DNA from 2 places in the Bacillus sp. XB1 genome. Region 1 is predicted to be linked to the other one. Evidence: riboswitches for the same ligand, from Rfam matches in the RefSeq annotation. Region 1 holds a riboswitch; the other holds the start of a gene.
The links. A riboswitch is a leader RNA that binds a small molecule or an ion and turns the genes downstream of it on or off. The one in region 1 is predicted to bind S-adenosylmethionine.
Positions count from the first base shown of each region.

Region 1 (4,414 bases):
TCATTCGTCATCGTCCCCCAACTTGCCGCTGGTGATTGTACCCCAAGTCCTATAAAGCTTAAAAATGATTCTGAAAAAATAGCTGCTGGAATTGTAAATGATAAATTGACGATAATAATCCCTGTTAAATTCGGAATTAAATGCCCATATATAATTTTCATATGTGATGTACCTAATCGCTCTGCTGCAATAACAAACTCTCGTTGTTTTAAAGACAATACTTGTGCTCGAATGAGACGAGCCATTCCAATCCATCCCGTTAATGCAAGGGCGATAATAATGGTGAAAAGACCTGGTTTCATAACAATTAATAGTAAAATAACAATTAATAAATATGGGATGCCGTATAATACTTCAATTCCTCTTATAATCCACTCATCAATTAACGTTCCAAGGCGATTACGCCCTCTCACATATCCACTAAATCCACCAATCAGTACACCGAGCCCTATATCGAGGGCAGCTGCTACTAATCCAACTGTTAGTGAAATCTTCCCACCAGCCCAAGTACGTGCCCAAATATCTCTCCCTAGATCATCTGTTCCAAACCAATGTTCACTACTCGGCGGTAAATTTGTTGCCTCTTTTACTTGTTCACTCGCAGTAAATGAAGTTAAACTTTCGCCAATAAGCGAGAAAACAATAATTAGCAATAACGTCACTGTTCCTAAAACTGCGATTGGATTCGATATAAACTTACGAAACACTTCTTTCTTTCTGCTAATCGTTTGCTGATTTTTATTTATCGTTAATTCTTTTTTCTCTTCATTTGTTAATAACTGGTCATTAATTTCATAAGCCCCCATCTAAACATCCCCCTCCTTACGTAATAGAACGAATACGTGGATCAACAATACGGTGAATAATATCTGTAATGAAAATACAAGTAATTAATAATGCACTATAGAAAATTGTTGTTCCCATAATCACCGGATAGTCTCGGTTAAAAATACTATCTACAAAATATTTTCCTAGGCCAGGAATTGAAAAGATTTTTTCAATAACGAAAGTCCCCGTTAAGAGTCCAGCCATTAACGGTCCAACAAATGTAAGTACTGGAACAATCGCATTTCGAAGAGCGTGTCTTATAATAATCTTCTTAATTGGTATGCCTTTTGCTCTTGCTAACTTAATATAATCACTCTGCAGTACTTCGATCATATTAGAACGAACAAACCTTGTAATCACTGCGATTGGCCCTAACGCTAACGCAAAGGATGGCAATACTGTATGTTCGAATGTTCCCCAAGAGGCTACTGGTAAAAGCTCGAATTGAATAGCGAATACTTGTATAAATAGTGGTGCTAAAATAAAACTTGGAATAGAAATACCTAGAATTGCGAGCAAACTCACACTATAGTCAATTACTTTCCCATGATATAGAGCAGCAAATGTACCTGCAGCAATTCCGACTAACAACGAAATAACAAGTGCTTGTAGACCAATAATTGCTGATGGACCAAAGCCAGTTGTTATAATTTCTGATACACCTTGCCCGGTTGATTGAACAGATTCACCAAAATCAAAATGAACTACACCGTCTAAATAAGCCACATATTGATTCCACAACGGTTCATCAAGGTGATACTTCGCTCTCATGTTTTGGATCACTTCTTCAGGAAAGATTTTTGCATCTGATGAAAATGGATCCCCCGGAATAATATGCATAATTAGAAATGTCACCGTCGTAATAACCCATAGCGTGAACACCATAACTGATAATTTTTTAATTACATACACTTCAATAACCCCCTAAACACATATATTTACTTAGTTTTATGAACGTACTTTTTCCATTACTCCCTTTTCTCTTTTTAGAATACAAAAAGCCTTGATCTTAAAAAATAAGATCAAGGCTTAATAAACAAAGGCCCATCACTTATCTTTCAAGACTTGCTTGCTGGAATTAGCACGGTGTTCCTACTACAGAACCCGCTGCTGAGGTGTCATAGGGCCAGTCCCTCTACCTCTCTGGATAAGTAAATTGCTATATTATTATTTGGTTCAAATTGTATATTTCGAATTATAATTCTGAAAAAATGAAAAGTCAATCAAATTGGGTATATTTAGAAAAATCAGTTTTTAATCCATTTATCGAAATTACATTTTTCAGCTTATAATAAAAAGAAATGATGTTAAAGGAGTTATAAGATGGACCCCTTACTTCTTGCTACTATAGGATTACCCTTAACAATCGTTATACTTGTCATCATCGGCTTCTATAAACTCTTTATTAAAAAGAAACGTATTACTTTTTTATACTCCTTTCGATAATATTACCGGGCAAACTATTTCCGAATTTCACGAAGAGCAGAAGGTATTAGTATCCGAGGATGAAGATGAAGATGAAGACGGAGATGGTAATAAGAAAAAATAACCTTGCACAGGCAAGGTTATTTTTTCGTTTCTGCTTGAAAACGTTTATAGTATGTCGATGCTGTTGCAAAATTAATTTCTATATCACGAATCAACGATGAATCTTCTTCTTTAGCTAACTTCTGTAATTTTTTCATTGCTTGCTCCGATTCATTCAAGAAACCAACATATACTTCATGTTCTTGCTCTTTCGACTTCGGAACACGAATTTCTTTACGTATATGATCAATATCTTCTAACATGCTCGTTGTTACCTTTTGCACATCTTCTTTATATGTAGCAGTCGTTATTTCCTTACCGCCCTTTTCTTTTGCTACTTCAAATAACTGCAGTGCTTTATTAATTTCTTTATTCATTTTCATATCGTATTTTTCATGTACTGCACGGTATTCTTTCATCTCTTCTGTTTGTTCTGTAGATTGCTCTACCTTTTCTTTCGGTTCTTTCGTATCTTTATTTCCATTACATCCTGCTAGAAGGAGCATTCCTCCCATTACGGCAATACCCAAAACCTTCTTCATCTCTTCTTCTCCTTTTATCTACAACTATTACTCATTATAGTTTCTTTTATCTCCACTTGTTATTATACCGAGAACATCCTACTTTTTACACTTAAGACGACACCGTAATATATATACCAACATGTTTGTCACAGTATCGTCACTTTATACAAATAACTTTTGCAATGCTTTACTACATCACCTTACAAAACTGTATGAGGTATTTCAAAGAAATGAAAAAAGAACTGATTCAAACATTCCCTTTGAATCAGTTCTTTTTTGTTAAGCCTCTAGATTTTGTTTTTGCTGCAGTTCAAACTGTTTCTCACTTCTTCTGGCCATAAATAGATAACATAACACTGCTCCTACTTCACAAAGCGCAATAACAATACCCATCGGTAATGCTGTATTACTTCCACCGATACCTACTAGCGGAGCAACAAGAGCTCCTGAAATAAACTGTAATAAACCTAATAAAGCTGATGCTGTTCCTGCAGCTTGTTTCTGATTTCTCATCGCTAATGAGAACCCAGTTGTTGATACAACCCCGACACTTGATACGACAAGGAATAACGAACATAAAACACCAATTAAACCTATTCCTAGTACGATTGTCAGTAGTAAAGATAGGCCACCAACAGCTGCGATAATAATACCCGCAACAAATAATGTCTTCTCATTCACTTTCCCCGCTAAACGACCCGTTACCTGACTAGCAATAATAATACCGATGCCATTAATCGCAAAGAATAAACTAAATTGCTGTGGTGATGCTCCGTATATGTTCTGCAACACAAATGGTGAGCCCGAAATGTATGCAAACATTGCCGCTGTTACTAATCCTTGTGACAATGCATATCCCATAAATAGACGGTCCTTTAACAATTTTCCGTACGTCGCCAAAGTCCCTGACAAACCACCTGTTTCTCTTTCTTCAGGAGGTAATGTTTCACGCAATACAAAAGTAGCTGAGATTAACATGAATACGCTAATTGCTCCAAGAACGATGAAAACACCGCGCCACGTTGTAAACTGTAACAATTGCCCCCCAATAATCGGTGCCAAAATAGGTGCTGCTCCGTTTACTAACATAAGCAGTGAGAAAAACTTCGTCATTTCAGAACCTGAGTACATATCTCTTACCATCGCACGTGATATAACAATCCCGGCTGATCCTGAAGCTCCTTGTAGGAAGCGCAATAATACTAATGTCCAAATAGATGGCGCAACAGCACAAAGTAAAGAAGAAGCAACATAAATAATAAGAGCAATAATAAGTGGTTTGCGTCTTCCGTAAATATCACTAATTGAGCCAACAAATAATTGCCCTACTGACAACCCAAGCAAACAAGCTGTTAATGTAAGCTGCGCTAGGGATGCACCTGTTTGCAAGTCATCCGTTAACTTCGGTAATGAAGGCAAATACATATCAATAGATAATGGCCCAATCGCCGTAAGTGTCCCTAATACAAGAATCATCCACAACCTGTTTGCCTTTACAGGTTTATATATTTCGTGATTAACTTCATTCACTTTTT
Region 1 is NZ_JBNRIL010000007.1:66,127-70,540, forward strand. Features, by position in the region: gene ACK1U5_RS26515 (ABC transporter permease) at 1-806, opposite strand, end outside; gene ACK1U5_RS26520 (ABC transporter permease) at 823-1,740, opposite strand; SAM riboswitch class I at 1,877-1,982, opposite strand; partial or broken gene ACK1U5_RS26525 (DUF3951 domain-containing protein) at 2,152-2,377, shown strand; gene ACK1U5_RS26530 (hypothetical protein) at 2,394-2,897, opposite strand; gene ACK1U5_RS26535 (multidrug effflux MFS transporter) at 3,159-4,414, opposite strand, start outside.

Region 2 (4,414 bases), on a different contig from region 1:
CATACTTTAAAAATGGTGTAATAAGATAAATACCATTAAAATATTTCATCGCTGCGTCGACCAATTCTTGTGAAATGCGAATCCCTTCCTCAATTGCTGCCTCTTTCGTTTCATGTCCATCCATTCTCTCTCTTATTTCTTCAGGAAGAGTAATACCCGGCACCTCAAAATGAAGAAAATCTGCATTCCGCTTACTTACTAACGGCATAATTCCAATAAAAATAGGTTGTTCCAAATGCTTTGTCGCTTCATACACTTCTTCAATTAACTTGATATCGTAAATTGGCTGAGTTAAAAAATACTCCGCTCCAGCATCTATTTTTCGTTCCATTCGCTTAACCGCTGCTTTTAAGTGCCTCACGTGAGGATTAAATGCGCCGCCTACAGAAAACCTTGTCGCCGGTCCAATTGATTTCCCTAAAATTGAACGTCCATCGTTCATTTCTTTAATCATTTTAATAAGCTCAATAGAGGATAAATCATATACAGAAGTGGCACCGGGAAAATCACCAACGCGCGCTGGATCACCAGTTAAAGCTAACACTTCTTCCATCCCTAACGCCGATAAACCTAACAAATGAGATTGTAGTCCAATGACGTTATGATCTCTACACGTTAAATGCGTCAATACTGGGATATCATGCTTCGTTAATAACGCACCCATCGCCATATTAGAGACACGAGGCGATGCTAATGAATTATCTGCTAGAGTAATAGCATCTGCTCCCGCTCTTTTTAACGCTCTTGCTCCTTCAAAAAAACGCTGTGTATCTAACGTTTTCGGTGGATCTAATTCCACTACAACTGTCGTTTGTTTTTTTGCTTTCTCTGCTAGAGTGACGTGAGCCTTCGAACGTTTCTCATGCGTATGAACGACTTTTGGCCTTTGAATCGTTTCTTTTTCGATTACAGGGGTAATATTCGCAACAGCGCGCTTCATACTTTGAATATGTTCTGGAGTCGTACCACAACAGCCACCCAATAACCGAATACCTTGCTCAATAAATTTCGGTGTCATTGCTTCAAAATAAGCTGGACTTCCCTCATATACGTAACGTCCCTCTACATAATTCGGGAGACCTGCATTTGGGTATGCTGATAAATAGCCATTTTGCGGAATCGATATCATTTTGAAAGCTTCCGTCATATGAAGCGGCCCCAGTTGACAATTCAATCCAACAACATTTGCACCGTAATCTATAAACTGCTTTAATATTTCATTGACATCATTTCCATTTTGAGTCGTACCTGCTTCATGTAACGCTAATTGCGCAACAATCGGAATATTCGTTTGCTTACGCAACACTTTAACAGCATGAAGTAATTCAAATTCATCATAAAAAGTTTCTAATAGTAATCCATCAACCTGTTCTTCTAGTAAAGCCCCCGCCTGTTCAAGTAACATAAACTCCCTTTCCATATCAGTCGTTGTAACAGCTCCGATATGTTTCATACCACCAATTGTTCCTAAAATTGCATTTTTATCTGTCACAGATGCTTTCGCCAATTTCACTGCCGCTCTATTAATTTTTGTAACTTGATTTTCTAAACCATACATACGTAATTTCGCCTCATTTGCTCCATACGTATTCGTTTGAATTACATCTGCTCCAGCAGCTACATATTGTTTATGAATGGATATAATTAGATCTGGATCAGATACGTTCAATTCTTCAAAGCTACTTTGCAAACCATGTGAATGCAATAACGTTCCAACCGCACCATCACCTATTACAATTCCTTTTGATAATAAATCTAGTAATTTCACGAATCTCCCTCATTTCTATCAATATAAAAACCCCCTCTTCACTTTGAAGAGGGGGACATAATTGTTCCTCCTCTTATTATGCAAAACATTCGTTTTGCAGGTATTAGCACCGTTTCAAACATTTCGTTTGAAGGTTGCCGGGTTTCACAGGGCCTTTCCCTCCACCGCTCTCAATAAGAGTTGTCTTTATTATTTTATTTATGTAGCTAAAAGGAAATGCGTTCCCCTTTTAACAATGTTTGTTAATTTTTTAATAAATTTAGCATGCACAAAATTAAAAGTCAATGACACTTGCGGAAAAATAAAAATTATTTAAAATAAAGTTGCAATTCAATTATCTTTTATTGTAAAGTTAAAAACATAATAAAAATTTCATACGAACATTCTTATCTAGAGAGGTAGAGGGACTGGCCCTGTGACGCCTCAGCAACCATTAACATTTTGTTAATAAGGTGCTAATTCCAGCAAATTGTGAAAGATTTGACAGATGAGAAGAAGACTCTATTCAAACCGAAAGCCTTCTTCTTAGAAGGCTTTTTTTATTTTATATTCACTTAATGTTTCAATTTAAAAAGGAGGAATTTTCACATGTCAACAATCGAAACAAAACTAGCACAAATCGGAAATCGTAGTGAAACTACAACTGGAACGGTTAATCCACCAGTTTATTTCTCAACCGCTTATCGCCACGAAGGAATTGGTAAATCTACTGGCTTTGACTATTCACGAACTGGTAATCCAACTCGCTGTCTTTTAGAACAGGCGATCGCAGACTTAGAATATGGCGAACAAGGTTATGCCTGTAGTTCAGGGATGGCGGCTGTTCTCCTCGTCCTTTCTCTATTCCGCTCTGGAGACGAACTTATTGTATCTGAAGATTTATACGGGGGAACGTATCGATTATTTTCTGAGCATGAAAAAAAGTGGAATGTTCGATGTAGATACGTAAATACACAGTCTATTAAACAAATTGAGCAAGCTATCACAACTGAAACGAAGGCTATTTTCATAGAAACTCCAACTAATCCATTAATGCAAGTTACTGATATTGCTGCTGTCGCAACTGTAGCGAAAAGGCACGGACTACTTCTTATTGTAGACAACACATTCTACACACCTTATATACAGCAACCATTAACAGAAGGTGCTGACATTGTACTTCATAGCGCAACGAAATATTTAGGGGGACATAACGATGTACTAAGCGGGCTTGTCGTTGCAAAAGGAAAGGAACTTTGCGAGGAAATCGCTCATTATCATAATGCATCAGGTGCAGTTTTAAGCCCATTTGACTCATGGTTATTAATTCGCGGTATGAAAACGTTAGCGCTTCGCATGAGACAACATGAAGAAAATGCGAAAGCAGTTGTTGCGTATTTAAATGATGAAGACGGGGTGACAGATGTATTTTATCCAGGAAGAGGCGGCATGATTTCATTCCGCCTTAAAGATGAAGCTTGGATTAATCCATTCTTACAATCTTTATCCTTAATTACATTTGCCGAAAGTCTTGGTGGTGTAGAAAGTTTAATGACTTATCCAGCAACGCAAACACATGCTGATATTCCTGAAGAAATTAGAACAGCAAACGGCGTATGCAATCGTCTTCTTCGATTCTCAGTTGGCATTGAAAATAGTAACGATTTAATTCAAGACTTAAAGCAAGCCATTAAACTCGTAAAAGAAGGTGTAAGAATATGAGCTATTCTATAGATACACTCTTACTACACAACCAATATAAACATGACTCGCAAACAGGCGCTGTGAACGTTCCTATTTATAACACATCAACTTTTCACCAGTTTGATGTAGATACGTTCGGAAAATATGACTATAGCAGGTCAGGAAATCCAACTCGTGAAGCTCTTGAAGATATCATTGCTTTATTAGAAGGCGGAACAAAAGGATTCGCCTTTGCATCAGGCATTGCAGCGATTTCCACTGCATTCCTCCTTCTTTCACAAGGTGATCACGTACTCATTTCAGAAGATGTGTACGGAGGCACTTACCGAGTGATAACTGAGGTACTCTCCCGTTACGGTGTTTCACATACATTTGTTGATATGACCAATTTAGAAGAAATAAAACAAAACATGAAACCAAATACAAGGCTCTTTTATGTAGAAACACCTTCTAACCCACTTTTAAAAGTGACAGATATTCGCGAGGTTTCTAAACTCGCAAAATCTATTGGCGCTCTTACTTTTGTTGATAATACATTTTTGACACCACTATTCCAAAAACCACTTGAACTTGGAGCTGATGTCGTTCTTCATAGTGCTACAAAATTTATTGCTGGTCATAGTGATGTTACTGCCGGATTAGCAGTAGTAAAAGATGCAGAACTCGCTCAAAAGCTTGGATTTTTACAAAATGCATTCGGTGCTATTTTAGGACCTCAAGATTGTTCTCTCGTACTTCGCGGTCTAAAAACATTGCACGTACGCCTCGAGCATTCAGCTAAAAATGCCAATAAAATCGCACATTATTTACAAGAGCACGCTAAAGTACAAAATGTCTATTATCCGGGATTACAAACACATCTCGGATTTGATATTCAACAATCTCAAGCAACATCAGCTGGAGCGGTCTTATCGTTTACTTTGCAGTCAGAAGATGCACTCCGCCAATTTTTATCAAAAGTAA
Region 2 is NZ_JBNRIL010000002.1:593,315-597,728, reverse strand. Features, by position in the region: gene ACK1U5_RS18335 (bifunctional homocysteine S-methyltransferase/methylenetetrahydrofolate reductase) at 1-1,768, opposite strand, end outside; SAM riboswitch class I at 1,839-1,948, opposite strand; SAM riboswitch class I at 2,152-2,262, shown strand; gene metI (cystathionine gamma-synthase/O-acetylhomoserine thiolyase) at 2,357-3,469, shown strand; gene metC (cystathionine beta-lyase) at 3,466-4,414, shown strand, end outside.
Region 2: it holds a riboswitch for S-adenosylmethionine, as region 1 does, so the genes downstream of both, metI (cystathionine gamma-synthase/O-acetylhomoserine thiolyase) here and ACK1U5_RS26520 (ABC transporter permease) in region 1, are expected to answer to the same signal.